One region of the Paenibacillus sp. p3-SID867 genome, then DNA from elsewhere that is predicted to be linked to it. Evidence: riboswitches for the same ligand, from Rfam matches in the RefSeq annotation. Region 1 holds a riboswitch; each other region holds the start of a gene.
What was found. A riboswitch is a leader RNA that binds a small molecule or an ion and turns the genes downstream of it on or off. The one in region 1 is predicted to bind ZMP and ZTP.
Positions count from the first base shown of each region.

Region 2: another riboswitch for ZMP and ZTP. It lies ahead of purT (phosphoribosylglycinamide formyltransferase 2); the one in region 1 lies ahead of M4D81_RS07835 (bifunctional 5,10-methylenetetrahydrofolate dehydrogenase/5,10-methenyltetrahydrofolate cyclohydrolase).
Region 3: another riboswitch for ZMP and ZTP. It lies ahead of M4D81_RS32525 (GNAT family N-acetyltransferase); the one in region 1 lies ahead of M4D81_RS07835 (bifunctional 5,10-methylenetetrahydrofolate dehydrogenase/5,10-methenyltetrahydrofolate cyclohydrolase).

Region 1 covers NZ_JAMBDM010000003.1:354,736-365,217, reverse strand. Annotated here, with positions in the region: gene M4D81_RS07860 (glycine-rich domain-containing protein) at 1-863, shown strand, start outside; gene M4D81_RS07855 (hypothetical protein) at 1,226-1,705, opposite strand; gene M4D81_RS07850 (HAAS signaling domain-containing protein) at 1,966-2,982, opposite strand; gene M4D81_RS07845 (PadR family transcriptional regulator) at 2,985-3,332, opposite strand; gene M4D81_RS07840 (Cof-type HAD-IIB family hydrolase) at 3,683-4,483, opposite strand; gene M4D81_RS07835 (bifunctional 5,10-methylenetetrahydrofolate dehydrogenase/5,10-methenyltetrahydrofolate cyclohydrolase) at 4,800-5,648, opposite strand; ZMP/ZTP riboswitch at 5,713-5,792, opposite strand; gene M4D81_RS07830 (permease) at 5,950-6,960, shown strand; gene M4D81_RS07825 (TIGR03943 family putative permease subunit) at 7,059-8,033, shown strand; gene M4D81_RS07820 (CobW family GTP-binding protein) at 8,033-9,136, shown strand; gene M4D81_RS07815 (YolD-like family protein) at 9,218-9,469, opposite strand; gene M4D81_RS07810 (MarR family winged helix-turn-helix transcriptional regulator) at 9,725-10,126, shown strand; gene M4D81_RS07805 (nitroreductase family protein) at 10,156-10,482, shown strand, end outside.
Region 2 covers NZ_JAMBDM010000003.1:534,045-544,526, forward strand. Annotated here, with positions in the region: gene M4D81_RS08690 (GNAT family N-acetyltransferase) at 1-251, shown strand, start outside; gene M4D81_RS08695 (diguanylate cyclase domain-containing protein) at 354-2,900, shown strand; gene M4D81_RS08700 (YdcF family protein) at 3,071-3,703, shown strand; gene M4D81_RS08705 (PAS domain-containing sensor histidine kinase) at 3,714-5,156, opposite strand; ZMP/ZTP riboswitch at 5,410-5,490, shown strand; gene purT (phosphoribosylglycinamide formyltransferase 2) at 5,574-6,734, shown strand; gene M4D81_RS08715 (MATE family efflux transporter) at 7,058-8,416, shown strand; gene M4D81_RS08720 (response regulator) at 8,615-10,249, shown strand; gene M4D81_RS08725 (cache domain-containing sensor histidine kinase) at 10,255-10,482, shown strand, end outside.
Region 3 covers NZ_JAMBDM010000031.1:14,289-24,770, reverse strand. Annotated here, with positions in the region: gene M4D81_RS32550 (GNAT family N-acetyltransferase) at 13-582, shown strand; gene M4D81_RS32545 (phosphotransferase family protein) at 909-1,790, opposite strand; partial or broken gene M4D81_RS32540 (DNA mismatch repair protein MutT) at 1,978-2,196, opposite strand; gene M4D81_RS32535 (hypothetical protein) at 2,189-2,452, opposite strand; gene M4D81_RS32530 (MBL fold metallo-hydrolase) at 2,729-3,595, opposite strand; gene M4D81_RS32525 (GNAT family N-acetyltransferase) at 3,846-4,946, opposite strand; ZMP/ZTP riboswitch at 4,998-5,079, opposite strand; partial or broken gene M4D81_RS32520 (group II intron maturase-specific domain-containing protein) at 5,521-5,766, shown strand; gene M4D81_RS32515 (aminoglycoside phosphotransferase family protein) at 5,973-6,845, opposite strand; partial or broken gene M4D81_RS32510 (DoxX family protein) at 7,042-7,197, opposite strand; gene M4D81_RS32505 (hypothetical protein) at 7,722-7,970, opposite strand; gene lepB (signal peptidase I) at 8,250-8,891, opposite strand; gene M4D81_RS32495 (Type 1 glutamine amidotransferase-like domain-containing protein) at 9,167-9,835, opposite strand; gene M4D81_RS32490 (GNAT family N-acetyltransferase) at 10,100-10,482, opposite strand, start outside.

The sequences.
Region 1 (10,482 bases):
CTGAGCTTGTCGGCAGACTGGAGGCTGCGCTCCCCTACACCTATCAAAACATGCTGAAGCAACGAGTAATGAGTGAGCATCCGAATCTGTCCGAACAGGAGTACGAATGGAGATGGCAGGAGCTTAAACGGTTCTTTATCATGTGCGCGGTGCTGGATCGTGTCCCGATGTTCAGCAAAGACGTGGATGAAGTATGGCATGAAATGCTGATGTATACTTACGAGTACCAGCAATTCTCGGAACGCTTTCTTGGCAAAATGCTTCACCACGCTCCAAACACCGGAAGCGAGCATGTGCCTATTCCGAATGAACGTGCGTGGTTTGATACGGTATATGTACAATTATTCGGCTGGCATGAATACAGCGCCAAGCTATGGGGGGCTTTCTTCCGCGTCCCGCTGCCGCGCGAAGAACTGGAGGCCGTAACTTCCCGCCACTTCACCGTGAATCATGGCCAGAAGCGCTTTAATGCCTGGACCTATGAGAAGATTCCTGCAGCCCGCACGGCGATTGATGCGATCATCCAGGATCTGCAGGATCGGGTTCGAACCGCCCAAGAGAAGCCGGCGCGACAAGAGAAGTCGGTCAATTTCCAAAATAGCGATATGCTCCTGGCAGCGGCCGTCTTTTTTGCCTGGAACGCACCGGAACAATTTGGTGACCACATGATCCCTGATGAGCACGAGCTTCATAAAAATAACAGCAGCTCCTCATGCACCTACGCCTCGGCATGCGGGTCCGGCGGATCCGATTCGGGTGATGGATCCTCAGGCGACGGATCTGGATCCTCTTGCAGCAGCGGTTCATCCTGCAGCAGCGGATCCTCTTGCGGGAGTGGCTGTGGCGGCGGCTGCAGCAGCTAAGTTACAAACTTTACGACAACGCCTGTTTATAATGAATCGAACAAAAGCATGGAACTGAGAATTCAGGCCCATGCTTTTGGTTTTATCCAGCGTTCAAACCCCGCCGTATACAGCTTGGCCTCGTCTTACCTTGATATCGCCAAACCTGAATCTCCTCTCCAAACGCGAAGTAACTCTCATTCTTAGCTGGATCTCTGACGAAATTAACCTGCATTGAAACAGGATCTTAACATGGGTTAAAATTTCAGTTCCTATAGGTACAAATGCCCGGCCCCCCCTTTCCTCTACAACTACATCAAAAAAGCACCTGAACCCATTCTTCAAGGTTCAGATGCTTCTATTCATAATATAATTTAGGCTAACTAGTGGTTTGATGTGAGTACCAACCCGGAACGGGTTTGCGGTCCTACCTTACGCACGGAAATCTGGTTCCGCTCGGCCCAACGCGTGAGACTCCGAATTCCTTCACAATTTTTCTCTTCAAATTTAAAGCAGCAATACATCGGATTCACGTTCTTGTTCTTGAGGTTTATCTGGAATGCGGCTTTATGGCATCCGGAAACCTTGATCTCACGAATCTGATCGGCATGAATCTCTACGCCATTGATGGTAATCATATCCGAATTCTCCTGAATATTCACTTCCCGTTTCACCAATCGGGCATACCCTTCAATTGCTAGTGCCGCAACAACAACGACATTCACCGCCATCTGCATATAGAATAGGACAGGATAGGAATATTGGGTCAAGGTAGCTACCTGAAACAGGATAATGCTAATGACAAAGGAAAATAAAATAACGTCTTTCATTCTCGTAGAGTAATGGATTGCGTATTTCATCATAATCAGCTCCGTTCATTCTGTAAGGGTTTTCATTTAACTCTTACCTTATTATAACACCATTGTACATAATTTTGACACATATCATTCACATTTTTGTCAAAAAATTATTTGCTTCGTTCCTTATCCTATGCTTATCCAACAAGCTGCGTGTCGTTCCTGGAACGATTCGTATACGGATTGTCTCCTAATAGCAAAAAAAAAAGAGCATCCCGCCAGATCCAAGATCTTTTGGGACACCCTTTACTTCAACACTTATGTCTTTATTTGGTTAACGCTGTATTTCCTTCCTTCCGCCGAAACCTCTTCATCAGAACGGACACGGTATCAATAAGAGTAATGATCACGATGACGTAAATAAGACCATCTCTGGATCGATCCCAAACTGATTTTACGATGTCGTACGATTCACTTCCCGGTGTTACGAAACCCGTCTGTGCTAGCTGCTCCATGAAAGTCGGATTCCAAATCGCCATATCGGAGAACAGAATCACCGCAACGATAACGGAAGCAACGTTAAATATGACATGCATGACGGCAAGCTGCGGCGTCCACTTTCTTGTGATTAATTTCCTTGCTTCATTGAATATGCTGAAGGCGGTAAGAAGCCATATCAGCGGCAAATACTTGGCAAAGGCAGCCTGTTCAAACACCGGAATGGCGATCGAGTTTTCATCAAATCGATGAACACCGATCAGATTAAGGGAAAACGTGAACAGGACGAAGAACAGCACGGAAAATAGAATGCCCAGCACCGGCTCGATCGGTTTAATCCGTACAGCTGGTTCCGGAATTACAGGCAAATCCGATGGTTTCCAAGCTTCCTTAGAAACTTGCCGAGCACCGCGATATTCGATATAGGCAAAAATAACGGTAACCCATGCGAACCCGTGAATAGCCACACTCAGCAAGGAGATAAAGTACTCCAGAAGCTTCTCGGCGGTAGGATCCGAGCTTGTAAAGAAATCAACCATGTACGCGATGCCAAGAGCGATGACGACCGAGTACAATACAATCCGCAGGACAGACCAATAACTGTCGATCAAACCGGGTCCAATGAGATACCGTTCTCTTCCTCTATATCTAGCTGCCATGTCTCCGGGTGGCCCGAGCTCGAGCAGCACCTGTTCTATATCTTCAGTGCTTGCAATCCCGACGCCTGCTCCCCTGTCTTCCAGCATATCTTCGATGAGTCCATGAAGTTCCTTTTCAATATCGGCTCTTTGTGATTCGGGCAGCTTCTGCGTCACTGCATAAATATACCTGTTAATCAGATCCATTACTAAACGTCCCCCTTGTCATCAACAAGCCCTTCAAGACTTGTCATCATAACTTTCCATTCATGGTAAAGCTGCCGATATATTTCTTTCCCTGTCTGACTTATGATGTAATATTTTCTCGGACGAGCTTCATTCGTGTCCCACTCGCTATCCAGCAAGCCTTGTTTCTCCAACCGCCGCAGCAAGGGATACAGAGTACCCGCTTCCACGCTGATACCCTTCTCCTGCAATATGGTCACCAATGAGTATCCATACTGAGGTTCCGACAATTGGCTGAGGACACCAAGTATGATCGTTCCTCGCCGAAGCTCCTGCACCAAACTGTTCAGAATATCTTGATCCTCTGACATATCATCAACTCCTGTAATCATTATACTGTACGACGCACACTAATGTATATAGACAATTAATAATTATTTACAATTATTTTTTGATTATACTTGTTGTAAGGCTGCTAAACCAGGAAGCAGGCTGCGTGAAGACCTGCACTTTCATCTAAAAAAGGTTATCCTATGGCCGGGATTGTCCCAGGTCATAAGATAACCTTCTTCAATGCTCTCATCTCACAGCGATGTTGTTCCCTCATTCCATCGTCAAAACTGCGCTTCTCGAAATGCACTTCAAACCGAAAACATGTCAGTCCTTATCGTCCCTCAGGAACGAAGACTGACACGCTGCATGACTTTTTATCGTAAAATAACTACACGATTTCCTGCGGTTCCTTACCCAGTAGACCCAACAGACGGAGGCCGTACTGTATACCGTCTTGATCAACATCCCTGGTTATATGCCTGGCCGCCTTCTTGACGATTTCCGGCGCATTGCCCATCGCCACACCGTGGCCCACGTACGACAGCATCTCCAGATCATTCAGATAATCGCCAAAGGCAATCGTATCTTCCAGATCGATGTGCAGCAGCTGAATCAATTGTTTAATCCCTTCGGCTTTGGATCCCCCGGACGGCAGCACATCGATTCCATAAGGACCCCATCGAACGAAATCGAACCGACCTGCGAAATTGTTCACGTAAGCCGCTTCCTCATCCTCCGTGCAGAATACAATAGCCTGATAAATATCTCTGCCCAAGTAATATTCCGGATCATATTCAGGGATCGTGAGTTTCAGTTCCCCCCAGCTGGAATCGATATGAACATGCTCGGTTACGTTCATCTTCATGGCTTCACTGCCGGCATATATGATCGGATGATCAAACTCAACGGCCTGCTCCGTCAGCTTCTGCAAGGCATCTTGCGCCAATGGATTTCCATGGATCGGTTTGCCTTCATGAACCACATACTGACCGTTCATACAAACATAGGAATTGATACCGAGCTCCTCACGCAGCTCTTCAAAATGATAGGGAGCGCGCCCTGTCGCTATAGCGACGATGTGCCCGGCATCCTTTAACTCCTGAATGGACTCTTTCGTTGTAGCCGGAACTTTCTTTTCATGATCCAGCAGCGTCCCGTCGATATCAAAAAATATGATTTTCTTATTCAATGAAACTCGCCCCTCTTCCGTAGATTCTAGCCAGTAACCATATTGTAAATGATGAAAAGCATTTCAGAGCAAGCCATTATTTCAGCAAGGTCGTTCGAACACTTCCCGATAGTGCATAAAAAACCGCGCTGGAGCACGGTTTCTGTGGTATTTTACATAAGCGCAATTTGCCGTCATTTTCATATCTAACGACAACAAAAGAGTCCGCCTTGTGCAGGCGGACTTCTTCTATGGGCTTATTTCACTTCCGAGCGAACCTCATCGAGCATTTCATGGGCGCACCTTCATTCATATGCAAATAGTCTGTGGCTTTCCTTTAGGCTTGCACGGTTCGCTCGGCCGATTCGACGGTATGCTTCAGCAATGTAGCAATCGTAACGGGGCCGACACCTGCCGGTACCGGTGTAATCGCAGATGCCACCTTCGCGCAGGCTTCATAATCGCAGTCGCCGATATTCCCTTTATTGTAGCCGGCATCCAATACAACGGCACCCGGCTTAATCCAGCTCCCTTGAATGAAATTAGGTTTGCCTACGGCCGCAACCACGATATCCGCCTGGGACACAAGCTCCCCGAGGTTCTTCGTTCTCGAGTGGCAGATCGTAACGGTAGCATTGCGATTGAGCAGCATCATCGATACCGGCTTACCCAGAATCGGACTGCGTCCGACCACCACGGCATGCTTCCCTTCGATCGGCAGGTCATAATAATCCATAATCGCAATAATCGCGGCAGGCGTACAAGACGGATAATCGGCAAAACCAAACGCATTTTGCGAGAAACCGAGCGTGGTTACTCCATCCACGTCTTTTTCAATGGCAATGGCATCAAAAGCCGCCCGTTCATCGATATGATGCGGCACCGGATGCTGCAGCAGAATACCGTGGACATTCGGATCCTCGTTCAGCTCTTGTATCGCGGCGATCAGCTCCTCGGTCGAGGTCGATGTCTCCAGCACCACTTTCTTGGATATGATACCAAGCCGCTCGCAAGCATTTCCCTTCATCCGCACATAGGTCGCAGAAGCAGGATCATCGCCAACCAGAATCGTTGCCAGACAAGGCGTTATCCCGTGCTGCTTCAATTCCTGTACCTTCACCGCCAGCTTTGCCTTAATATCATCGGATACCTTTTTTCCATCCAAAATTACGGGTTCCTTACTCATGCTAATCCGCTCCTTCGCCATTGTATTAAAAACATAAAGAGGCAAGGCGACTGATCGTCTCCTTACCTCTTGCCCAGGCGTACGGCATATGATCCTATGTGCTCCCTCTTGGTACCCCAAGCTACGCCAGTAACACACAGATAACTTTTTTTAAATATACCACGACTTTGGACTTCGCGCTACCGGTCTTGAAGTTCACGTATTAAATCGTAATCTTTTTGATTAATTTGCAAGAATCTAGTATGTTGCCGATGGTACAAGCATAGAATGTCTTAAGAACAATTCGCTCCAGGAGGCCTGAATGAAATATCCGGTAATCTTCAAAATGCTGCCCTTCATGATTCCGCTTGTCTTCGTGATACCGGTCTTGACGATATGGCTGCAGAACGATACAAGTCTAATATCTAGCCGTGACATACAGCAGGTAAAAACGGTTTTTACGGGCATTTTCCTTGAGGCGCTTCCTTTTGTACTGCTTGGAGTGCTGCTGTCGTCCCTTCTTCAGCTGTTCGTTAAAGAACAGTGGGTGCGTCGGATCACGCCCAAAAATCCGGTCATCGGCGTCCTGTTCGCTTCCATGCTGGGGATCGTGTTTCCCATCTGTGAATGCGGGATGATCCCGGTCGTCCGAAGGCTGATGCTTAAGGGGATGCCTGCCTACATCGCTGTAACCTTTATTCTCAGCGGACCTATCCTGAACCCCATTGTGTTCGCTGCGACGATCATGGCCTTCCGTTCGCATCCCGAAGTGACGATCGGCCGGATGGGACTGGCTTTTGCAGTCGCGGTAACGGTAGGTTTGCTTGTCTATGTTTTTTCAAGGAACAACCCGCTCAAGCGTTCCTTACAAGAGTTTTCCGAACAAGATTCCGCCGTTGGTGAACGCAAGCTGCACGAGCATCCCAAAACTTGGAGAAGCCTGTTTGTCCACGCCGGAGACGAATTGATCGAAATGGGCAAATACCTGGTTCTTGGCGCATTCCTGACAGCCTGCATCCAATCCTTCATTCCTAGAGAAGAGCTGCTGGCATTGGGGAACGGTCCCACCGCTTCTTACCTGTTCATGATGGGGTTTGCTTTCATTCTGTCCCTCTGCTCGACCTCGGATGCATTTGTGGCATCGGCGTTCACGCACACCTTCACCGTAGGTCCGCTCGTATCCTTTCTCGTGCTCGGCCCGATGCTGGATTTCAAAAGCTTGCTCATGCTGTCGGCTACCTTCAAGACTAAATTCGTCATCGGTTTAAGCCTGCTGGTGATGACGCTTGTCTTCATCGGCTCTGTAGCCGTCAACGCTCTTCTGGGTGGATAGCTGCCTAAGGATGAAAGATTGATGAAAAAACCAAACGAGATTACCGGGACCGTTTAGGTTGATCAGGTATCCGCTTGAGATTGGAGGTGATTGGGAGGATGAAGTCCAGTTTGAGGATACGGATTCACTATACGCTCCGGTCGCTGCTTGTTGCGGCTCTCGCCGCTTATATCATGCATCTGAATGCTTCAGATTCGCTTGAATATTACCTAGCGCCTCATATGCAGACCCTGCTGCTTCTCTGCCCGGTTCCGTTGTTGTTCATTGCATTCGGGATGATGTGGCATTCCCTTGCGGGCGATTCCGGAGAGGTGTGTGATTGCGAGCATCCCCTGCCTGCCGGCCTTGTCAAAAACATAACGGTATACGGGTTATTCACGGTGCCGCTGCTGTTTGGCCTGTTCCTGCCGGACCAAGCCCTGGGCAGCGATATGGCAGCCAAAAAAGGAATGATCTACACCTATCCGAATCCCGATGTACGGCGTAAAACCGATGACCGCAACACGTCCGCCTTTTCAGCCACGGATAAGCGATTACCCGGCATGGATCAAGGAGCAGAAGAAAATATCGCTTTGAACGAACGATTCGTTGCCAAGGACATTTATAGTGTGGAGTTTGCAGAGCTTGCCAAGCGCTTATATACGCTGCCCGTCATTAAGGTGGAACCGGACATTTTCTCGGAAACCGTCGGGGCCATGGATATGTACAAAGAGCATTTTCAAGGAAAAACCATCTCGGTGCAAGGATTCGTCTTCCGCGACGGACATATGAATGAGGATACCTTTGCCGTCAGCCGATTCCTCGTGATGTGCTGCACGGCAGACGCCGTACCGTTCGGGGTTCTTGTGCGGGGCACGAATGCTGCGTCGTTCGCTAATGATACGTGGGTCCAGATTGATGGCACGATCCAGGTCGCCACCTTGAATGGTAAAGAGACGCTGCAAATTCAAGCGAAGCAGATTCAGCCGATCGAGCAGCCGGCATCCCCTTACATTTTCACGAATCCGGACTCCGTCGCGGAGTTTGACGAGCTGTATTCGAATGATAACGAGACCAAGGAGGAAATCAATTAATGAACAAGATACCCGTTGTATTGATTAGCGGATTTTTGGGAAGCGGCAAAACCACGCTGCTGCTCAGACTGCTGGAATATGCCGCCAAGCGGCAGTGGAGAACCGCCGTGCTTATGAATGAGATGGGCGAACAAGATGTGGATGGTGATACGGTCTCCAACCAAATCCCCGATCTTCCGATTGAGAAGCTGCTCGACGGATGCATCTGCTGCACCCGGCGAGACGAGCTGGGTCAAGCATTGCAAACCCTGTTAGATCAGAAGCCGGATCTCATATTCATCGAAACGACCGGCGTGGCGAATCCTGAACAGATTCTTGAGGATCTGCAGGATCCGTCCCTGGCTGATCGAATCTCAATCCAGCACAAAATTGCCTTGGCCGACTGCAGCAAATTTCTCGAGTACAACAGCTTCTTTGCATCCAGTCGTGAGCTGGTGCGTACCCTGCGGGGACAAATCAGCTTCGCGGATATGATCATCCTTAACAAGGCCGGGGACTGCGACGATAAACAGATCAACAAAGTCATGACCTCCATTAGAAAAATAAACACGACGGCAAGCCTGTCCGTAACCGACTACAGCCGTTTGGATGAAAATGAAGTGTTTTCGACGCTTCAGCTTCAGCTTGAGGCCTCTAAGGACCCGAGCCATTCGTTTCCAACTTCGCAATGGAAGCCAGGAGATCTTGCGGATCATTCGCAAGACAAACCGTTGACTGATGATCACAGCAAGCATGCGCACCACCAGCCAGAGAGATCTGCCAATGACCACCATAGCCATCTGCACGGAGAAGAGTCCGGACACAGCAGCACATCCTTCACGGGCATGGATACCTTGACCTTATCTGCTCCATCCCCCTTCCCGCTTCAGTTGAGCGCGATCGAAACTTTTCTCGGTGCACTGGGCTCCAGCCTGATTCGGACCAAAGGTTACATCCATCTCTCGACGGGTCCCTCTCTAGTTCAGTGGGCGGGGTCAGAGCTTGAATGTAAGCCAAGCACGCTGCAGCTGCAACGCGGATATCTTACGCTGATCGGCCATCGTCTGAATAAAAATCGCATTATTCAGGAGTGGGAAAGCTTGCTCAGTGGCGTGGTACAATGACAGCTGAATGGATGGTTATAATTAGACAGAGATAAAGTAAAGGAGATCCTCGCAGGATCTCCTTTTTCAGTATAATTCTGATTAGTCCCTGGGATAATTCACTTCCATAATATCCATAAAGGGAACCTTCCTAATGACGCCATTTTCTTTCATGTGCACCTTCCCTGTGCGGGAGTCCATTTGATCGATTTGTCCGCGGACTGCTTCTTCCCATCCCCAGACCGTCAGTACGATGACCGATTCCTCCTGGTAAGCTTCCGTAAGCTGATTTCCGAGCTCTTCCAGTACAAACTCATCTCTAGTGGGTCTCTTTGGAACCTTTGCTTTTGCCATAACCTTGTCCTCCTGATTTATGTTGTTCATGCGTTAGCATTACATTCTCCATGAAAAACTAATCTTTCCTCAAATCTATGAATTAGGAATCTACTTCCTATTATACATGAAATCCGATTCAATTTTTTATGCAAAAGACTTGATTTTCAGAAAACAAAGGTATATGATTGACCCATCAAACATTGATGAGTCAATGAATTGAAGGGGGTCTTTATAATCGCTACGTGCCATACGGAAGACTTGCTGTACTTGCTGATGCATTTAAACAAGCATATTTCGACCCGGTTTGAACGATGTGCTGGAGTTAGTCCCAATCGGCTCGAACTCTTATGCAAATTAACGGGGGGCCAAATTAGCCAAACGGATTTGCAGAAGGCCGTGTCTATTGATCCAGCTGCGGTGACCCGTCATGTTCAGCAGTTGGAAGCTGAAGGAATACTTCTCCGAACCAGATGTGAGAATGACAACCGGATTACGTTGGTTCAGCTAACTGAAGTGGGCAAAAGTAAAGTAGCAGCGTTTAAGGCAGAGAAAGATCGTTTTATGGAGGAACTGCAGGCAGACCTCACGGAATCAGAACGACTTGCGTTTGTTCAAACTCTACAGAAATTGAACAGCCAGATTCAACTAATGAAAGAACCAAGTAAGACCAATTAACTTATAGAGATTAAAGGAGAGAATATATCATGACTGTAACTTCCCTAAACAATAATTATAAAGAAATTATTACTTCCCGTCGCTCTGTGCGGGTATACGACCCATCGGTCAAAATCAGCCGTGAAGAAATGACTGAAATTTTGGAAGAAGCGACTTTGGCTCCGTCATCCGTTAATCTTCAGCCTTGGAGATTTCTTGTCGTTGATAGCCCAGAAGGTAAAGCGACGCTTGAAGAGCTTGCACCAGGGAATAAAACGCAAGTTTCAACTTCTTCCGCTGTCATTGCTGTATTTGGGGATATGAACGCATTCGACAATGCAGATGAAATTATGGGTAGCGCCGTGGAACGCGGTTAT
Region 2 (10,482 bases), 180 kb from region 1:
ATTCAACCTATCACCGTAGGGGGTATGCCACGGAAGCTGCCAGAGCTTTGCTTCAGCACGGTTTCGAAGTAATGGGGTTGCATCGGATCATTGCGACATGCCAGCCTGAGAATACACCTTCGTATCGGGTGGTGGAGAAGCTGGGTATGAGGAGAGAAGGCTATTTTCAACAGTGTATTCCTCGTGGCGATATCTGGTGGGATGAGTATTACTATGCTATGCTGAAGACTGAATGGCGTACAATCTCATAGTTCTATTGTTATAATATGCTGTGCCCAATGGATCTCTTATAACAATGAGATGCATTGGGCTTATTTGATATTAAATCTGTGAATAAGGGAAGTTGATAAGCAATGACGGAACAGGATCCACTAAATCGAGAGCTGCTGACGGAGGGCGATTATGTAACGGATGGACCGATCGACCTGACGAATTGCGAGAAAGAACCTATTCACATTCCAGGATATATTCAGCCCCATGGCGTACTGCTTGCCATTAACCCTATCGATGACTATAGGATCGCCCAATGCAGCCGAAATACCGATCAGTTCTTAGGCATTAGCGCAGAAGCACTTCTGGGACAGCGTTTGGAAGCGCTTATTGGGAAGGCCCAATTTGAGTTGATGATTCATCGGGATCTTCAGGCGATCGCCACGCCCGATTTACAGTATATCAATTTAACGATTCCGGTTGGGGATGATCCGGTTGCGTTTTTCGGAATTGTCCACGCAAGCGAAGGGTTGATACTGCTTGAATTGGAGCTGGTATCGGAAGATACCGTACCCTTTACAGATGATTTTGAAAGGATACAGACATTCTTCAGTCGCATGAAACGAACCGAGAATCGTGTGGAGGGGAGTCAAGTGGCTTGCGAGCTTGTGAAGGATATTCTTGGATATGACCGCGTGATGCTCTATGAGTTTGATGATCACTGGAACGGAAAAGTGGTTGCCGAAGCTAAAAAGCAGGAGCTGGAGCCTTTTTTGGGACATCATTATCCGGCATCGGATATTCCTAGGCAAGCCCGTGAACTGTATCTAAGAAATTGGCTGCGGACGATTGTTGATGTGAGTTATACGCCGGTTGAGATTATTCCTACGGTACAACCCTTGACTGGCAAGCCATTGAATCTCAGTTTATCCGCGCTGCGGAGTGTATCTCCGCTTCATATCGAGTATCTTCATAATATGGGGGTTGGCGCGACAACCACGATTTCCCTTATCCATGACAACCAATTATGGGGTTTGATTACTTGTCATCACTATAGTAGAAAATACGTATCCCACCGGACTCGCAACCTGTGCAACTTTCTGGGCTCCTTTTTCTCCAACGAGCTGTATCAACGACAGCAGCTCGACGATTATCAAACCGAGTTGAGGCTCAGAATTTTATCCGCCCGCTTTACCGAAATTTTCATCGGCCAAACCGATGTATTCCATGTTATCGAACAGCTTGACAACGAGGAGCAGACCTTGCTCGATTTAATGAGCGCTACCGGGGCTGTCGTTTATTATCAAGATAATTTGATGCTGTACGGTACGACGCCAACCTCGAAGCAAGTCATGGAGCTTGCCGGCTGGTTATCTGCCCGGGCCGAAGATTATACGTACCACAGTTCTAAACTCAGTGCCGAATATGAACCCGCTAAAGCTTATAGGGATATCGCATCAGGTGTATTGTATCTCGCTTTGTCACCAGGCCAACAAAATTATGTGATGTGGTTCAGGCCCGAGGTTGTTCAAATTGTGGATTGGGCCGGCGATCCGGCCAAAGCCGTTATCCAAGAGGAGGATAAGGTCCGTTTATCACCGCGTAAATCATTCGAAAAATGGAGACAGGTGGTTGAGGGGACCTCATATTCTTGGAAGTCACAGGAGTTAAGCGTTCTCCCGCAATTGAAGTCGATTGTCCGCAAGCAGACGGATGATCAATTAAGGCAAGCAAAAGAACAGGCCATACAGAATGCGAGAATTTTCAGAGAGAACGAAGAACGGTATCTGCAGCTTATGGGCCTGTCGCCTGTCGCTTTCTTGTCACTGACAACGGCAGGTACCATTATGTATTGCAATCCGCAGGCCGAATCGCTGTTCGGTGCAAAGAAACCCGAAGAGCTGCTGCAGCTTGAGATATACAGGTTGGCTAGAGAAGATTCGCGAGATGATCTGAGAGAGCAGATCAAACGGATGGAGCAGAATCAAGCCCAGTTAGTATCCGGCAGCGGCAGGTTTGTTACGCTGGAGGGCAACGGGATCGAGCTTGAATTTATGCTGGCTGCTATTCATCAAGGGCGTAAATCCTCCATTATGGTGATTCTGAGAGAAGGCACGGCGGAAGACGGCCCGGATCGGGTATACTCCGACGTGCTGGATCAGCTTCAAAATTATGTGACAACAGACCCGCTGACCGAACTGCCCAATCCGCTGACTTTTGAAAAAGAACTGTCGATGGACTGGGAGGAATGTGTTCAGAATAAGCTGCCTTTAGCCTTAATGATGGTCGATATTGACGACTTCCGCGTATATAATACTCTTCATGGTTTATATGGCGGTGATTTATGTTTGCAATGGATAGCCGATGCCTTGAAAATTATTGGCGAACACTATGGAGCGTCTATATCACGCTACGGTGGCGGCACCTTTATCCTGAAGCTGAAAAACGAAAGTCCCGAACGTACCTATGAATTGGCCGAGAAGATACGCCTGGGCGTGCTTGCACTCAGCATTCCCAAGGATCGCTCGGCAGAGGATGGGTTTATGACCGTTAGCGTGGGGGCGGCATGCCTTACACCAGCATCCATGTTAAAGTTCACGGATTTGATTGCGGAGACGGAAAAAGCGATGCATATGGCCAAGAGCAAAGGGAAGAACAGAGTCACGCTGCATGGATGTGATGCGGATTAAACGGTAGATTCGAGTTTGTGTTACCCTCGCTAGTACTAGAATGAAAAAACGATAGTTGACAGCAAAGAAAGCCTGACGCTCTCAATAAGGGAGCCAGCAGGCTTTTTTTGCTGAGAATGATAGAATGGACACTAAGGGTAGATTTAAGATTGGGTATTTGGGGGTGCAGCATGACACAAAATATGCCGGCAAAGGAAGCTCGGGGCAGAAGAAAGCGTACCGTGATTTATGTGTTGGGGGGATTCATTGGAATCCTGTTAATTTATACGCTATATGTGGGCATCACCATTTGGAATTATGCGCAAAGAACAGCCAATATTCCGTCTGATGCAGCCATCGTGCTGGGGGCTGCTGTATGGGAAGGGAAGCCATCCCCTGTTTTTCAGGGACGCATTGATCATGCGCTATGGCTGTATAACCGGCAGTACGTAGACAAGCTGATATTTACAGGCGGACGCAGTTCGGAGGATGAACTTGCCGAATCGGAAGTTGCCAGGCAGTATGCCATCGAGCACGGTGTTCCAGAGAGTGACATCCTTGTCGAGTCGGCTTCGACGATCACGGAGCAGAATCTGCACTTTGCCAATAAGGTAGGAGATTCAGCAGGGCTGTCCTCTTACCTCATTGTAAGTGACCCGCTGCATATGAAGCGGGCGATGATGATGGCGGAAGACATGGGATTGGAAGCCAATCCTTCGCCCACAGCCCGGAGTGCGTATCAGAGCCTGAGAAGCAAAGTTCCTTTTTTAATCAGAGAAGTCTTTTATTACATCGGCTATCAACTGGCTTCACCATTCCGATAATATGTATGCGTTATAAAGCCGGTAAATGGATCGTAAAGGTTGTCCCATAATCGGGTATGCTCTCTACGTTCATCGTACCGCCATGATTATGAATAATGTTCTTGGTAATCATCAGTCCCAGTCCCGTCCCGGTGTCTTTGGTCGTAACAAAGGGCTGTCCCAGGGATTGGATTTGCTCCTGCGTCATGCCAATCCCTTCGTCCTGCACGATGATTTGAACCTCTTGAGCGTTGTGCAAAATGTCCAGGGTAATGGTACCGCCTTGATTCATCGCTTCCATGGCATTTTTCAGCAGATTGATGAACACTTGCTTGAGCTGGTTTACTTCACCCTGGACGAAGACCGGTGCCATCGGATAATGAGGGATGATCTCGATATTTTTGAGGGCTGCTTGAACCTTCATAAGCGTAATGATCTGTTCCATAATGGCAAACACGTCGATGGGTCCGCTGACATGGACACTCTGCGGTTTCGAGAGCACCAGGAGTTCATTGACAATGAGCTCGATGCGTTTGAGCTCCGATTCAATGATTTCAAAATAGAGCTCGTTGCTGCGTTCCGCAGATCGCAGCAATTTTACGAATCCGTTAATCGAAGTTAAAGGATTTCGAATTTCATGGGCAATGCCGGCGGCCAACTGGCCGGCGGTGGTCAGCTTCTCGGATTGCATCACGCGATCTTCTTCCATCTGCTGCTCTGTGATGTCTTTAAAGATTCCGACCGCCGCTTTTTCGCCTTCATAATTTATGGTCAACGTGAATCCCGTGACCATTTTCTCCTGCCCGTCCAGACAGCGTATCAGATAATCGACGCTTCCGATCTCTCCGCTCTCGGCATATTTTGCCCTGCGTTTCATCAGTTTGTTATGGTACGATGCGTCGACTACCACGTCGGTTGAAATCCCGAGGACGTCGCGGGGATGCGCAGCATTAACAAGTCTGAGCGCGGCAGAATTAACATAGTGGACAATACCCTTTTTTGTGATGAGTACGGAGAGGGGAAGCCCATCCAGCAGCTGCAGAAACGAATTTTCCTTCTCGTTGAGTTTCTGTTCTTTCCGCTCCAGCTGTTTCATGAGCTGTCTCAACAAGGTTCGATCTTCAAACTGTACCAAGTAGCCACGGAAACTCTGCGCCAGCTCCTCCTTAACGCTGATACGTAAACTGAGGTGTACTTCACGATCGGATGGATGGTGGTAAACATATTCAAACTGGGTTATGGATTGCTGTTGATCTTGAGTGGCTCTTGTGTTCCAAACCACTTGATTCAATAAGGCGCGGATGCTGCTATCTTCTTGTGACGCCCCGGCAGTTAACTCCTGCTGTGAATATCCCAATAGATCACTTAGTGCCGAATTGACCTTAAGAATCGAACCATCAAGCGATATCAATGCCATTCCGATTACGGCTTGTTCAAAGGCAAAATCATGATTGGGGTTGGAATAGGGCAGCACAGCAAGTCTCCTTTCAAATATCTGACAGGAATGAATTTATCCATATTATATGTTGGACCCTATCATTCATCAATCCTTTAAAGCGATAGATCTTTAACGAAATTTCTCGTTTTGGCGATAAATCCATCCCAAGAAGTGGCTTTCGCAATCGCTGAAGGATGCTATCGATATGCTGAAGTCTAAATCCTAATGTCGCCTTACGGTGATATTGCAATTAACGGGAAGATTAAGTATGATTTAAATAACAATGTATAGGTTTATGTGTAACTGGCGTAGCATGGGGGACCATGAGGGAGCACATAGATGACGACGGCCGTACGCCTGGGCAGAGGTAAGGGAAGCTTATTTCCCTTACCTCTTTATTATTTTCTGCTTTTTTATAAGTCTCTGAAACTACGAAAAGGGGATAAAACAACGATGTTAAAAACGAAGAAAATACTGCTGCTAGGTTCGGGAGAACTCGGAAAAGAAGTCGTGATTGAGGCCCAGAGACTGGGTGTTGAAACCGTAGCGGTCGATCGTTATGCCGACGCTCCTGCCATGCATGTTGCCGATCACAGCCATGTCCTCGATATGCTGGATGGGGAGAAATTACGCGCAATCATCGAGCTGGAGAAGCCGGACCTGATCGTACCCGAAATCGAGGCGCTCGCTACTTCGGAGCTGGTTAGACTGGAGGAAGAGGGGTACCGGGTTATTCCTACTGCCAGAGCTGCGAAGCTTACGATGGATCGTGAAGGGATTCGCCGGTTGGCTTCCGAGGAGTTGGGACTGCCTACTGCAGGCTATCGATTTGCCGATACTTATGAGGAATTTAAACAGGCTGTCCTGGATATGGGCTTTCCGTGCGTGATTAAACCGCTGATGAGTTCCTCAGGCAAAGGCCAGAGTGTATGCCGCTGCGAAGGGGATATCGAGTCCTGCTGGAACATCGCGATGGAAGGCGGCCGCGTGCAGAACGGCAGAGTGATCATTGAGGAATTCATTACGTTCCAGTCAGAGATCACGCTTTTGACCGTTCGCTCCGTCAATGGAACAAGCTTCTGTGCGCCAATCGGTCATATTCAGGAGAGCGGGGACTATATCGAATCCTGGCAGCCGCACAACATGTCCGATGAGCAAATGGAGGAAGCTAAATATATTGCAAGGACGATTACCGACGAGCTTGGCGGATATGGTTTGTTTGGTGTTGAATTGTTCCTTGCTGCGGATAAAGTGTATTTTAGCGAGGTGTCTCCGCGACCGCATGATACCGGCTTGGTTACGCTGGTGACGCAAAATTTATCTGAATTCGCGCTTCACGTCCGTGCCATTCTTGGTTTTCCGATCCCGGAGATCGAATTAATAACGCCTGGAGCCAGCCGTCCGCTGAAAGCGGCGCGAGAGCTGGAGAACTACACAATTACCGGTGCCGAGCAAGCACTGGCTGTTCCGAATACGCAGCTGCGCATTTTTGGGAAACCGGTGACCAAGGTTGGAAGACGGGTCGCAGTTGCGTTGTCAACCGCCGGCACAGTAGAGGAAGCGCGTTCGCGTGCGAAGCAGGCTTTGGATGAGCTTGCTATTGAGGAAGCCTAATCATTACCGATTCTTAGGGTGGTGCATCCATAATCTTCTGAAAAAAAGGTCAACCGATTAACTGGTTGATCTTTTTCATTGAAATGATTTCGCGGATCAAAATCCGGTATGAACTGTTCTGACCATAGTGACTTAGTTTTGTTAGTGGTTTTGATGATAAATATGCAGAAATTTATGTTCTTTCATGATAAGATACACAAGAATACAAACGACCCTCACCCATTATAATGTTTTCAAGGTGCTGCTCTATAGGCACAGTTTATAGCGTTATATTATCTAATAAATATATAGAGGAACGTTTATGACGGCATAGGAGAATCTACATGAGAGACATGACGCAAGGAAGTCCGATCAAGCTGATCATCATGTTTACGATCCCGCTTTTGATCGGAAATATTTTTCAACAATTTTATAATATGGCGGATACCCTGATTGTGGGGCGCACCATTGGTGTGAACGCACTTGCGGCCGTTGGCTCGACGGGCAGTATTTTGTTTTTTGTCATTGGCTTTGCCCAAGGCTTGACCGCAGGTTTATCCATCATAACGGCCCAGCGTTTTGGCGCGAAGGATATCGCGGGCGTTCGCAAAAGCGTGGGAACGAGTATATGGATTAGCCTTGTATTCACGGTTTTTCTGACCATTGTGAGTGTCATATTCACGAGGCCTGTCCTCGTCATGATGAACACGCCGGCAGAAATCCTGGATGATGCTTATTCGTACTTAATCGTCATTAATTGGGGTGTTGGGGCAGCCGTCCTGTTCAACTTGCTGGCGAACTTGCTCAGAGCGCTTGGGGACAGCCGGACACCGCTTCTATTCTTGGTGGTCGCAAGCATTCTGAATATCGTACTCGATCTGTTATTTATTCTCGTATTCAAGATGGGAGTAGCCGGAGCAGGGCTTGCCACGGTGGTATCGCAGCTATTCTCCTGCCTGCTCTGCTTGTTATACATTCATAAAAAGGTTCCGCTTCTGCAGTTCAAGAATGCTGATTGGTCCATCGATTGGACATTTATACACCGGCATATGTGGGTCGGTTTCCCGATGGGCTTCCAAGCCTCCATCATTGCAATCGGTGCCATCATTCTTCAGATTACGCTTAACGGACTTGGGGCAACAGCCGTAGCCGCATATACTGCTGCTCAGAAGATTGACATGCTCGCTACGCAGCCCATGAGTTCCTTTGGCATTACGATGGCGACTTTTGCGGCCCAGAACTTCGGTGCGAATCGCATAGACCGAATTAAGCTTGGAGTTAAACAATGTATATGGGTCTCGGGATCTTTCAGCATCGCCGTGGGGTTGCTGGTTATATTCGCGGGTCCTGCAGCCGTCAGCCTCTTTGTCGGTCAAGGACAGGAAGAATTGCTGTCCCTTAGCAGGCTGTATTTCTTATCGAACGGAAGCACCTATTTGCTTCTCTCGCTGCTGTTCATCTACCGCTTCACGCTGCAGGGACTGGGACAGAGCTTTATCCCAACCGTAGCCGGCATCATGGAACTGATCATGCGGGTATTGGCTGCCATCTTCCTGACCGCGCAGATCGGGTTCCTCGGCGCAAGTCTGGCGAACCCGCTGGCTTGGCTCGGAGCCGTCATCCCACTCGGCATTGCCTACTACCTGAGCATCAAAAGGTTAGGCACGCCTGCTAATCCCGTCTCCATACCGGCCCAGGCGTAAGGATTTTATACAATCGAGTTCAGAACGAATCATGACTTAACGAACAGAAATCACTCTGTTGTTCAAGAGCCATGCATTCGTTCTTTTTTTTGCCTCAAAGCAGCGTGTAAATGATGCATTCCAAATTTGGATGGGCCGCGGTAAGATCACATTAGATTCTTTTAACTAATTTGACAGATTAGAACAGGAGGGGTTGCCTTGTACAAAGTGCTGTTAGTGGACGATGAAGCCGACGTAAGAGAGGGACTCGTGCAGGAAATCCAGTGGGAAGCCTGCGGATTCACGATCGAGGGAACGGCGGAGAACGGGAGAGAGGCTGTGGAGCTTGCGGAGCGATTGGAGCCGGAAGTTGTCATTACCGATATCAGTATGCCGTTTCAGGATGGGCTCCAGCTGGCCTCATGGCTCAGAGAGTTTCAGCCGCTGTGCAAAATCGTGATCTTAACCGGATACGATGAATTTGATTATGCCCGTCAAGCGATTACGCTCAGCGTGGACGAGTATTTGCTTAAACCTTTCTCAGCCGAAAGCTTTATGGAGCTATTGAGGAAGATCAAGGACAAGATCGATTTGGAGGTTGCAGAGCGCGAGGATGTGCGCCAGTTGAAGGAGCATTACCGCACGAGCCTGCCATTGCTTCGGGAATCGTTTCTTGCGTCGCTGCTCACCCGGAAATTACCCCGCTCGATTGTTGAGGAGAAGATTCGAAATTACGAATTATCTTTGAATGGAGGTTGTTACCTTGCTGCGGTTATGGCCTTATATCCCGCTTCTGTTGATAAGGAGCAAACGTCCTCAGCCTCCCTACGCCATTCTGGAGACTTGGATTTAATGCTGCATGCCATGCTGAACATCGCTAAGGAGCTTCTGGATCCCTCATCTATTGTAAGCGCATTCATATATCAGGACAGCATTGTGCTGCTGATTGCGAATGATGAGAGGGAGGAAGAAGCGTGGTTTAGCGAGCTGCAGTTGACACTTGACCGTTTATTAAAAAGCATTCTTCATTATTTGAAGCTGCCGGTTACGATTGGAGTGGGCTCACAGGTGGGGAATCTAACAGACCTGAAGCTTTCATATCAGGGTGCGCTGCTGGCGCTCGACTACCGGTTGATTCTGGGTGCCGAGAAAGTCATTTTCATCGATGATGTCGAGCGTCCGAGACCGGAGGGGGTTCGTCTGGATGAATTAAAGGAGCAAGCGCTGATCCGCAGTCTAAAGCTCGGAACCGAAGAGGAAATGACCGAAGCCATTTCGCATATATTCGATGAACTCATTGGCGCCTCATGTACCATTCAGGACGTTCAGGTATACCTTCTGGAGGTTGTAACGGCCGTCTTGCGATCGGCCAAAGAATCCGGGGTTGAGATCGAGGCGTTGTTCGGAGCAGGATTTCAGCTGCATGCGGAGATCTTTAAGTTTTCCGGCTTACAGGAGGCTAAAGCCTGGCTGCAGGACATTAGTTTGACCATACGAAAGCATATTGCCAGCTCCAGGCAGCATGCGTACAAAGACATTGTGGAGAAGGCACTCCAATATACACGGGAGCATTACGTTGATTCGGAATTATCTCTGCAGAAGCTGTGCATGCAGCTTCATATTAGTACAGGCTATTTTAGCGCTGTGTTTAAAAGAGAAGTCAAAATGACCTACGTGCAGTATTTGATGCAGCTTCGGATGGAAACTGCTAAGGAGCTTCTTCGATCATCGGATCTTAGAGCCTTCGAAATCGCGGAGCGTGTCGGATTTGCCGATCCGAATTATTTCAGCTTCTGCTTCAAGAAGTTGGTCGGCATCTCGCCCAAGGAATACCGGACACAAGCGAGGGGGTAGATCTGGTGAAAATCGCGTATGCCAAGCGGAACTCGATTAAACCAACCATTCAGCGATGGATTAGGCGATTTCGCGCACATAGCATTCAATCGATCATCATGTGGTCCTTCTCGGCATTTATTTTGCTGATCGTGATCGTGGTAGCCGTTCTGTTGTTCAATAAATTCTCCCGATCGGCGGAGCAAAGCGTGTTTCTGAATGCCCAGCAAATCGTGGATCAAGTAAGCTATAAT
Region 3 (10,482 bases), on a different contig from region 1:
AGGAGGCATTTTATGCGTATGAGAACAGAAATAGTAACAAAACACTTTAAAGAGTTGTATAAAGTAGAGAAGTTATATAAAACATCCTTTCCAGAAAATGAACGAATCCCATTATGGTTCTTATTGTGGAGATCTCGCAAAGAATTCGTTGATTATATTGCCTTCTACGATGATGAAGTATTTATTGGATTCGCCTATCTGATCTCAGATAGAAATCTGACCTTTGTGCTATATTTGGCCATTTCATCAGAAGTCCGATCAAAAGGCTATGGAACGATCATACTATCTACGATCAAACAAAAATATATAGGCAATCGTATTATATTGAATATTGAAGCAATTTATGAAGTGGCGGACAATTCTGAACAACGGATTAAACGCAAGAATTTCTATCAGAAAAACGGATTTCAAAATGCGGATTTCAAAATTTATGAATATGGTGGGCTATACGAAGTATTGATTCATGGAAGTAATGTCACACTTGAAGAATACAAATTACTACTAAAGCAATTTACTGGGGTTCTTTTCAGTTTGTTTTACAAACCTAAATTTATTTCTGATTATGGTACTGATAGAACATAATGAATGCTTCCTGCCCGTTAGCTTAATGAGATTGTAAGGAAACATAGTTAGATACTTATCTAATCGGTAATCGGCTCATGTTCTTGTCCATTACGGCAATCGGTACAAGTTCTTGTCCTTGACTCGGGACAAGAACTTGTACCGATAAAACAAAAAAGCCGCTAATAAAGCGACTTTCAATGGGTCTATGTTCTTGTCCTCCGACACTTTTTCAGAATGGGATCGCTCATATGTCGGAAACACTTGCTTCGCCTGCACAAAGATTCCCGTGCTTGTAATAATGGCTCCTATTTAATGCTTTTAATAAAACATCAATATACTTGCACTTAATAAGCCACTGATTTTTTTAAGGTAAGAATACTTTCTTGAAGAAACGTTTGGTTTTTTTCAATTCCTCTGTTTTTACACCAAACAACAGCACTAAATGCATCGTAAAAATCATAAAATGGTAGCACTCTATCCAGAGCTAACACAGGTCGAATCGTCAGATAACCTTCAATATAGGGTAACTTAGTTCTCGGATTGACTTCCCAAATATATCGATTTACTTTTGTAAAGTCTATTTCTGAGGACCCACCACGTGCACTTTCGAAATCAATAATTCCAGTGACCTTGTTACCGTTCACCAGAATATTACCCGGCCTAAAATCCATATGAACAATACACGGTCCGTCAGGATTTGGTAAAGCAGAAAAAACGTCATCAAAATGAAGAATACATCTTTCAAACAGTTCTGGATTGAGGATCTCCTTGCATGGCTCTTTCCACTTTTCAAAATTTTTTCTGATATGTAGTCTCCAATTATTTTGGTCAACTAACTTGAATCCCTTTGTCGTATGGTAACCGTATCCTGGAGTTTTTACTTCATGTAGCATTGCATGATACACACCGATTTGAAAAGAAAGTTTCTCATCCATATCTTCTATACTAGGCGTACCTTCAATAGCAGAAAGCAGCAATGCTCCAGTAGTGCTTTCATCCCCAAACCAAATGTCCAAAACCTTAGGAATAGGAATCACTCCCTTCAACGTTTCAAGTACCTGAAATTCACGAAATAGTTTATCTTTGTTATATGGGATTTTTACATATACAATTTCCCCGTTAACAAGAGTAAGCTTGTATACGAGTGAACTAAATGAATCTGGAACATCTTCTATAATCAAGACGTTCAACTTTAGCTCTTTAATAACGGTTTGAATAGAACTCACATGGTACCTCCTTCGCCTGACAGATTCCATTAGTTTAATAATTAAATTAATTACCCTAAGCTACCCGAATATTCTTTTTTGCATTAACCTACCCGTTAGCTTAACAAGACAGCTGATCGCTCTGACCAGCTGCCTTCTCTGCTTTATTCAACTATCGTTTCCTGTTAGCTTAACAAATCCAAGTTTATTAATCATTGTATAACCTAGACAATAAGTTATATGCTGGATTTACTTCCCGCGTTTCATACGGAACAAAACACTTTTCTTTCATCGCATCGAGCGTACGAGATTTTTGTTGCGGACAGGTTATGTATTGGTCTATATTAGATTCATTTAATTGAATATACTTGGCTTTTTTAATTTCTTTTGGTTGAATATTTATTTCTCCACTAACATACTCAGCTTTCTTCAGCCCAAATATTCATCTCCGCACCAATCTCAACCGAATGAATGTTTAACTTCTTTAGTTTGGGTTCGATATGTTGCCTCATGTATCCTTCTAAATCCGCTAGAAAAGATTGGCTTTGCACATTGCCGACAATCTGAAAACCTTTTTGGCCCTGGATCCAAACCAATGATGCAGTTGGTTCCGTTAAATCATCAACATAAACTCTGCCCGGGTTATTCCCATTAACGATCGCCCTGACTTCAACGTTTGACACTGATCGGTGATATGCCGTATTTTATAAAAATCCTGTTTATTAAGTTCTAATATCATTTTTGTTCTCCTAAGTATGAAGATATTCTTCCGCATCTGATTCTTGTAAGTACCGGATGACCAAACGATTCTTGAATCCCTTCTTTCAAAAGAATAAAAAAATCGACCCAGCTTGAGATAACCTTATCTTAAGCTGGGTCATTTGCCTCTCTGAGCATTCTTCGAAGATTATAAAACTCACAAATGAATCCTGTCTAATAAATATAGTCAGCTGCCTCTTTTATTTTTCCGCTTGTTCGTATTGCGATTTTAATATCTGATCATTCACGAATGCTTTTAAGAAAAAGAGTTCATCTTCAGAGGGTTTTCGGTTGTGCTCCCTTTCAAAAGCCTCTACCGCCTTCTCCATAGATGCGGATGTCACTGCATTGCTCGTTGAGATGAGCTCTTTCCAATACAGATCCATCTCCGCCGTGTCACAAATGGATTCATGCCCCAGCAGGAAGTGAGTGGCGTCATATTTCCGAATATCCTCGATCATAGGCAATAACAGAGATTGCTTAAAATGATACAAAGAATTTTTCGTTGTGCCATATGCACTATCCCCCAGAAAAAGGACCTTTTCATCCGGAATATATACGATGGTTGAGTCTTCCGTATGCGTGCTTCGAATGGTTTCAAGAACACAAACTTTATATCCTAAGTCGATATGAAGGGATTCCTCAAAAATGATATCCGGCGAAGTTAACTGGAATGTGTCTCTATCCGGTATTTCACTCCTGATGATCTCCACACATAGTGAATCGATCTTTTTGGCATCTGCATATTCTTTGAGAGAACGATCGTCAAACGAAAACCCGCGCCATTCCTGAATGATTTCATTCGTTCGGGTATTAACTATAATTGTTGCTTCAAATTCGTTCATCCCTAGAAAATGATCCCAATGCGCATGCGTAATGACCAAATATTTTATCGGAGGTACGTTTAATTTCCCGATTTCACGCAAGAAGTCCCGTGCGTGCTGAACCGAATTTCCGCCATCGATAACCAGGCTGTATTTGTCTCCGCAAACGAGTCCTAGCGTCGGTCTTTCCTTATTGTTTTGGTTCGTTAGGTAATAGATTGATTCTCTTATTTTATTTAGCATGTCAAATTCTCCTCTAAATTTTATTTGCAACGGCTAAGAGAAAATCTGCATGCTAATTTGGGGCTCGAGTTCGCATATCGATTTTCTCATTTTATTTTGTTACCAATGGAATCGCCTCCCGTGTATTTAACTATCATTTATTTCTTCATGCGCTCGCCGATACCTCAGAGTAATATTTACATTTTATAACATCATCTTCATCATGGAAAGGTACGGTTTGGTTTAAATGGTTTTTTCGAATGGAAATGGTTTATGCTTTTGCGATGATCTCCCTCTCATACAAGTGCGCGCTCCAGGAGCCCGCGTCAAAGCGACCCTGCAACACGAATCCTAGATTTACGTAGTATGAATTTAGTCTTGGGTTGTCGGCCATACAGTCGAGACGAAGCCGGCTTTTTCCATTGGCCCGAACATAACTTTCCGCGTAGCGAATGAGTTCACGGCCAATTCCTTCTCCCTTCCGTTTGTGTGAGACGCATAACCGATGAACATACCCCGCGTCCTCGTGAAATTGCTCTCCCCATATTTCCTCGTATACCCAGTGGACGGAGAGACACCCGACAAGTTCATTCCTTAGAACAGCGACGAACACTTCATTATCACGGACAAATGCATCGACAATCTCGCGTTCGAAGCTTTCTACACGCCATTGCCAGAAGCCATGAACCGAATGAATCCATTGCGCTGCGTCGATAAAAAGGGAGCGAATACCGTCCACATCTTCATATGTTGCCCTAAGGATAGCCAGCGATTCGGAAGGCTCTCGTCTCCAGTCATGCTCCAGCCTCGACGCAGTATCGATCGCCCGTTCCTCCCCGTGAAGCTTTGCGATAAGATGTAGCGCTGCATCTATGCCTGCCGTAACACCAGCCGATGTAATGATTCGGCCATTGTCCACGTATCGGACGTTCTCTATCAGCGTCGCGCTCGCCGGCGCGGCCTCAATAAGTAAATCCATCGCCCGTATATTGGTGGTCACACGTAGTCCTTCGAGAAGTCCGGCCTTGGCGAGCAGCAATGCCCCCGTACATACGGACAGAGTAAATGAAGCACACTGGGAGGTTTCTTTGATCCAATCGGTTAACTTCTCATTATGCATCTCCTTGCGTGCTCCCCAGCCTCCCGGAACGATCAGGATGTCTGGCGTCGGACACTCTGAAGCAGCGAATTCCGGAAGAATCGTCAAGCCGCTAATTGTCCTAATCGGCGTTTTTGATTCCAGAGCGACCGTATAGACCAGAAAGTCCTGTCCCCAGTTACTCGCCACCGCGAACGCGTCGAATGGTCCCGTTACGTCCAATGCATCCACTTGCTCATACACCAGCACCGCTACTTTTTTCACTGCTCCCATCCCAGCACTCTCCTCGAAAAATAGAAAAGCATTTGGTTAAAAATCAACCAAATGCTTTGCCCAGGCGAACGGCTTATTTGACGGATGCGCTCCCCCGTAGTAATCTACGTTCTCGCCAGTTACGCATCCCATATGTTTACTATTTATTATAAGACTGGCGAACGATTGAGATCAACAACATTTTTCAAAATATTCGAACTTAGATAGACTAATCAGAATTCTTGTGGCCTGTTCTAAGCACAGTAATGAACAATCCCACCCGTTGCTTCAACAAACCAAAAAAGGTTCCGCAAATGCAGCTCCTACGCTATCGTTTCCCGTTAGAGAAAGACAGAAAGGATAATTGAAAGCATAAGCAAGCACAGGCTCCCTTTTGTGTTTGCTTATGCTTATTTATTGGTATTTTTCGAATTCATTTTTCAACCAGAGCCTATTGTTCTGAGCAATGTATTGCTCTGATTGGATTAACAACTCCACGAGCTCAGACTTTGTAAGCTTCATATTTCGCCTTCAGTATTGTCCGCTAACTTAATAATCTGAATTTCCTAACTCATAACATAACTACACAATCAGGCTCATGGGCTGGATGGGCTATTTCCGGATAGCTTCTGCCAAGAACCACTGTGAGAGATTCGACCAGTGGATTCGCAGGCGCCTGCGAATGTGCTTGTGGAAACAATGGAAACGGGTACGCACCCGCCTCCGGGAGCTCCGGGCACTGGGTGTGCCCGAATGGGCAGCGTCCAAGATGGCCAACTCCCGTAGAGGTGCTTAGGAAATGTCCCGCAACACGAACAACGCCCTTCCGAACTCCTATTAGGAAGCGAAAGGGCTGATAAATTTACTTACTCGTTATCTGGAGCTTTGTTAACCTTTTGGAACCGCCGTATGCGGACCCGCATGTACGGTGGTGTGAGAAGACGGGGGTTAGTCGCCCCCTCCTACTCGATTTGCCTTTATAATTATTCAACTATCGGATTCGATCTCTATGACACCATTGATACTTAACAGCAAGATTATCAAGCATCATTCTGACAATACTAGGTCGAGCCAGGATTTTGCCTCATGGTACAGAACTGGATTGTTTTCTGGCGTGTAGTAAGCCAACACTGCCACCGCCTGCGATACGACCCATCCGCGGGCTCTTGCCCATGTAGCGTCATCCGTAGGTAGATAATTGCGGAACGCGTCACGTGCTGCCGGCGAGTGTAACTTCCATGCGACCATGACATCGCATGCAGGATCGCCAACGCCCATTGTATCCCAATCAATCACACCGGTGATTCGTTTATTTCGCACAAGCCAGTTACGCATGTCAAGGTCGCCGTGATGCCAAACTGGTGGGCCGCTCCACGGAGGCGCGGCAAGTGCCGATTCCCACACATCAGACACCGCAGCAACATCGCCATCGAACTGTGCCAAACAGTATCGGAACCCCTCATCCCTTTGAGCCAAAGGAATGCCGCGTCCCTGTGGCCCACCCGATGAATCGATTTGTTGCAGCGCTGCAACGAACTCCGAAAGATCACGAGCTGCCTGAATCGCGTCAATCTCCTCTATCGGCACCGTCTCGCCCTCAACCCATGTGTGTATATACCAAAACCACGGATATTCGCTATTCGGGTGCCCTAGAGCGACTGGTACAGGAGCTTCCAGCGGAACCAATGGAGCAAGCTTAGGCAGCCAAGTAAACTCGGGACTTTCTGGTGTCGTAGGCCCTTCCCGCCGCGAGAGCCGAACTAAATATTCGTTGCCTAGCCGAAAGATGGCGTTCACTGTGCCAGCCGGCTCGATCCGTCGCAGGGATAGATCCGCCCAATGGGGAAACTGTGCAACAAGCAGACGACGAACGAGCGCTTCATCAAGTTCCTTTTCGTCGACGTGCATTTTCTCAACCATGATTCGCTACCTCCTCGGTGTTACCATCACATATTTAACAGGGTATCAAAGAAATAATGGAATAGACAGATAATACCTAATTATAGTTAAAGTATACCGCTAATCAGCGGTATCATTGGCACGTAAACCAGCTAGTTCTACTACTTCAATCAACGTTATAGAACATTATCATATCGCCTCTAATCTCTTTATGCCATTAAAGTCTGCGGCTTTTCTGACGCAACGCCCAGGAAGCGATGCCAAGCGCAGCATAGACAAGCGGAAGAATGATATGGAATCCGTAATCGCCGTAATCATTAGCAAACGCATGAGATAAAGCCTCACCCATCATGAGAAAAAAGATACCGCTATAATCAAGGGGCACTGTTATGTCTTTAAACAGCTCCGCCATGTACATTGGTGCAGGGTCTTTATCGGCATTAGCGGCAGCGTTGTTGGAAGTTGATTCATTCTGGAAAATCGGTATGATGTGCGGAGCAGCAAATCTACCGGTAACGATCATTGTCATTTTTGCTATACGTGAACGAATAATGAGTAGTCAAGGGCGTGTCATTAATGCAACCTATATTCGATAACCAGGTTGGGTTGGTACTACCGAAAGTTCATTATTAGATCAGGTTGCTGCTGGCAAGCTGCTTCTTGGTACATCGAATCTTGGGTTCGTCGGATAGCCGACATTCAGATAAACCACTTGTGGGATATAATTTCGCTCAGCTAAACTGCCCGTCGGATTTGATTAAATTGGATGGAAATATAGTTAGACACTTATCTAATCGGTAATCGGCTCATGTTCTTGTCCATTACGGCAATCGGTACAAGTTCTTGTCCTTGGCTCGGGACAAGAACTTGTACCGATAAAATAAAAAAGCTGCTGAATTAGCGACTTTCAATCGGACCATGTTCTTGTCCCTCGACATATTCCCATGGACGTGGCCTTTGATGTTTACTCATAGAATTCCCTTTTTCCCATTTAAGGGCTTGCTGTCTATTACACATGTTAGTTTTTACTACTCTGGCCTCATATTTAGTAGTACCGGCATTTTTATTCCATTTGTTAACTTGGCTGTTTGCTCGTGGAGAAGTACCATTTTTGTTCAATTTACGGCCGCTAATTCCTGTTTTCACAACATCTCCCGTGCTCTTTCAGATATCTCATATCCATGTTGTGTTTTTTGCTCGCCTTACTATTGCCATGAGCTGCTTTTTTAATCGCTTTTCCAGCAGCCTTTATAGAGAAACGTTTTCAAAATAAAAATGGGCGATTAGTTTCCCGGAAGAATACCGGGAAACTAATCGCCGCTTTTCTTTTTACTGACTACTTGACGAAGCTACAACCAAGTGCGTACATCTTCATCGGGTTCAATTAGTATCTCAGAAAACTGGACGATTAATGCTTTATAAGTCTTATTTTTTATATCCTATTACTTTACCTATCAGCTTCTCTCTGGGTACAGTGCCAAAACTAAAACTATCTATGCTTCTCCACCAATTATCGCCTATCAGAAAATAATGTTCACTAGGAATGCTAATTTCCTTGAATTTTTTCGTGAAATATTCTTTAAACCTTGTAGGATCTTTTCCGTTCTCTTCAGCCCAAGCCTTATATTGCTCCTGCGTAAATCCCTTATTTCTTGCGTTACCGTAAAACGCGTCAAGGAGCAAACCATCGATATATATCTGACCATTGTTTACTTTTATTTTTTCCCCCGGCATTCCAACAATTCGTAATATTCTCGTTTCTGATATATTTGAGGATTGCTTCTCCAACTTTTCCTTAGGCGTATTTAGATATACCACGTCTCCTCTCTTGAATTCTTGATGATGAGGATCAACAACAAACTCTCCCCATTCAATTGAATCGTACTCAAATTTCCCCTGATCCATTTCGTCTAGTAGGTTTTCAATGAGAATGGTGTCTTCAGGGATATTACTCATCGGATGGACATAATGCGGAGTCTCCGTATCACTAATTTTTGAGGTTGATTGTTGAACGTTACAACCTGTTATCAAAACTAGAGCAATGACTACGTACCATTTTATCCTCATCAAACATCCCTCCAATGCAGAAAATTAAATCCTAATAATACATATAACGTAAAACATCCCAAAGAGTTCGAAAACAAAGCATAGAAAGACCGCCATTGAAGGCGGTCTAAAAAATTTATCATTTCTTCCCAACAATAAGTCCTGGGGATATTAAGATTGCATCTGTTTAGAAACAGTATTCCAATCATAGAGAGGAAACCTGAGATGATTCGCTGTAAGCCTTAATTATTCATAAAAAGGAATCAATTCTGTTAGGTCACAGCCACTCACCCTAATTAGAACGTCTCAACCAATTTCTGAATCTTTGAGTGGGAAATTAAGTATACATTACCCATTATATCTATTTTGCCGTCCTTTACACGCATAGCGCTCTCCTGTTCTGCCGCATAAACATCAATCTCCTCAGACAAGGGGAACAGGTAGCCTTGAACCAGCGCGGCGTAGTCGAGTCTAGAATGAGATTCGTAGGCAAAACGATCAAAGCCTATACCATCATAAATAGTATTTGTTTCAACTTCATAGCCAGCGTTTTTCGAGCATAACCATTTTGCAGACATGTTTATCGCACCAGCGCTGGCACCCATTATAAAGGCATTGCTGTTCTTAATCGCATCCGATAATTCATATTCAACCAAAAAATCGTTCTGCAAAACAGTATTTCCACCGCATAAAAAAATGACAGAAGCTTTTTGAATTAATCGCTGGGCATCTTCCTTCTGCATGCGGTAATCAATTAAATGATATCCATCAAAAATAATGTTAGCCTGATTAAACCATGTCCTTTCAAAAACATCATCAATGTTAACTTGCTCACCTTTATAACCAGATGGTTGAGCGCTAATCATAACAAGAGATTTTCTGTCTTTTATATCCTCATGCAACCATTTGACCAGCTTCTCTGGAAAAAAGTCATTAAACCAACTGAGATAGTAGTGAGTTTTCAAACTTAATTACCTCCATATGTACTATTAACATTCATCCATTCTTAACGATAAAACATATTATACACGCTAGAAAGATGAACGGTTCTTCAGCCATTTCGTTTACACACCCTTGTACACTTTTCATAAATCCAACTCTATATTACCATAACATGGAATTGAAGTATGAGAAATATGTTTCCACGTTAACCTGCCCGTTAGTTGAACAAAAGCAGCCGATCAATGTAATCGGCTGTCTTCTTGTTTTTATTGGGCTAGCGTTTCCCGTTAGCTGCACTCGCAAACCTTATACCATACAAACATGTTGCCCAGTAATTGGAATCCTACCTTGATATACACCCGCATCGCATCGTCAGGCTCTGGATCTAGGGTCCATAAACCGCCGTGGTTAATGTAGAGTTTAGAAATCCCCATCTTTCGCAAGCGGTGCATACACTCATAGAGCAAGTTCGTGGCCAATCCCTTTCTCCGATGGCTCGGTGCGGTTCCGAACGGTTCAATGTTCGCAATATTATTAGCTGTGTCATGCCACACGTTTGCAAACCCAACGATCTGATCTTCTTCATCGACAATTACTAAGTCCAATTCCTGCTTGTACGTCGGGCTACTCATCAGGCGCTGGTATACTTCCATCATAGGCGCTGTCAGCC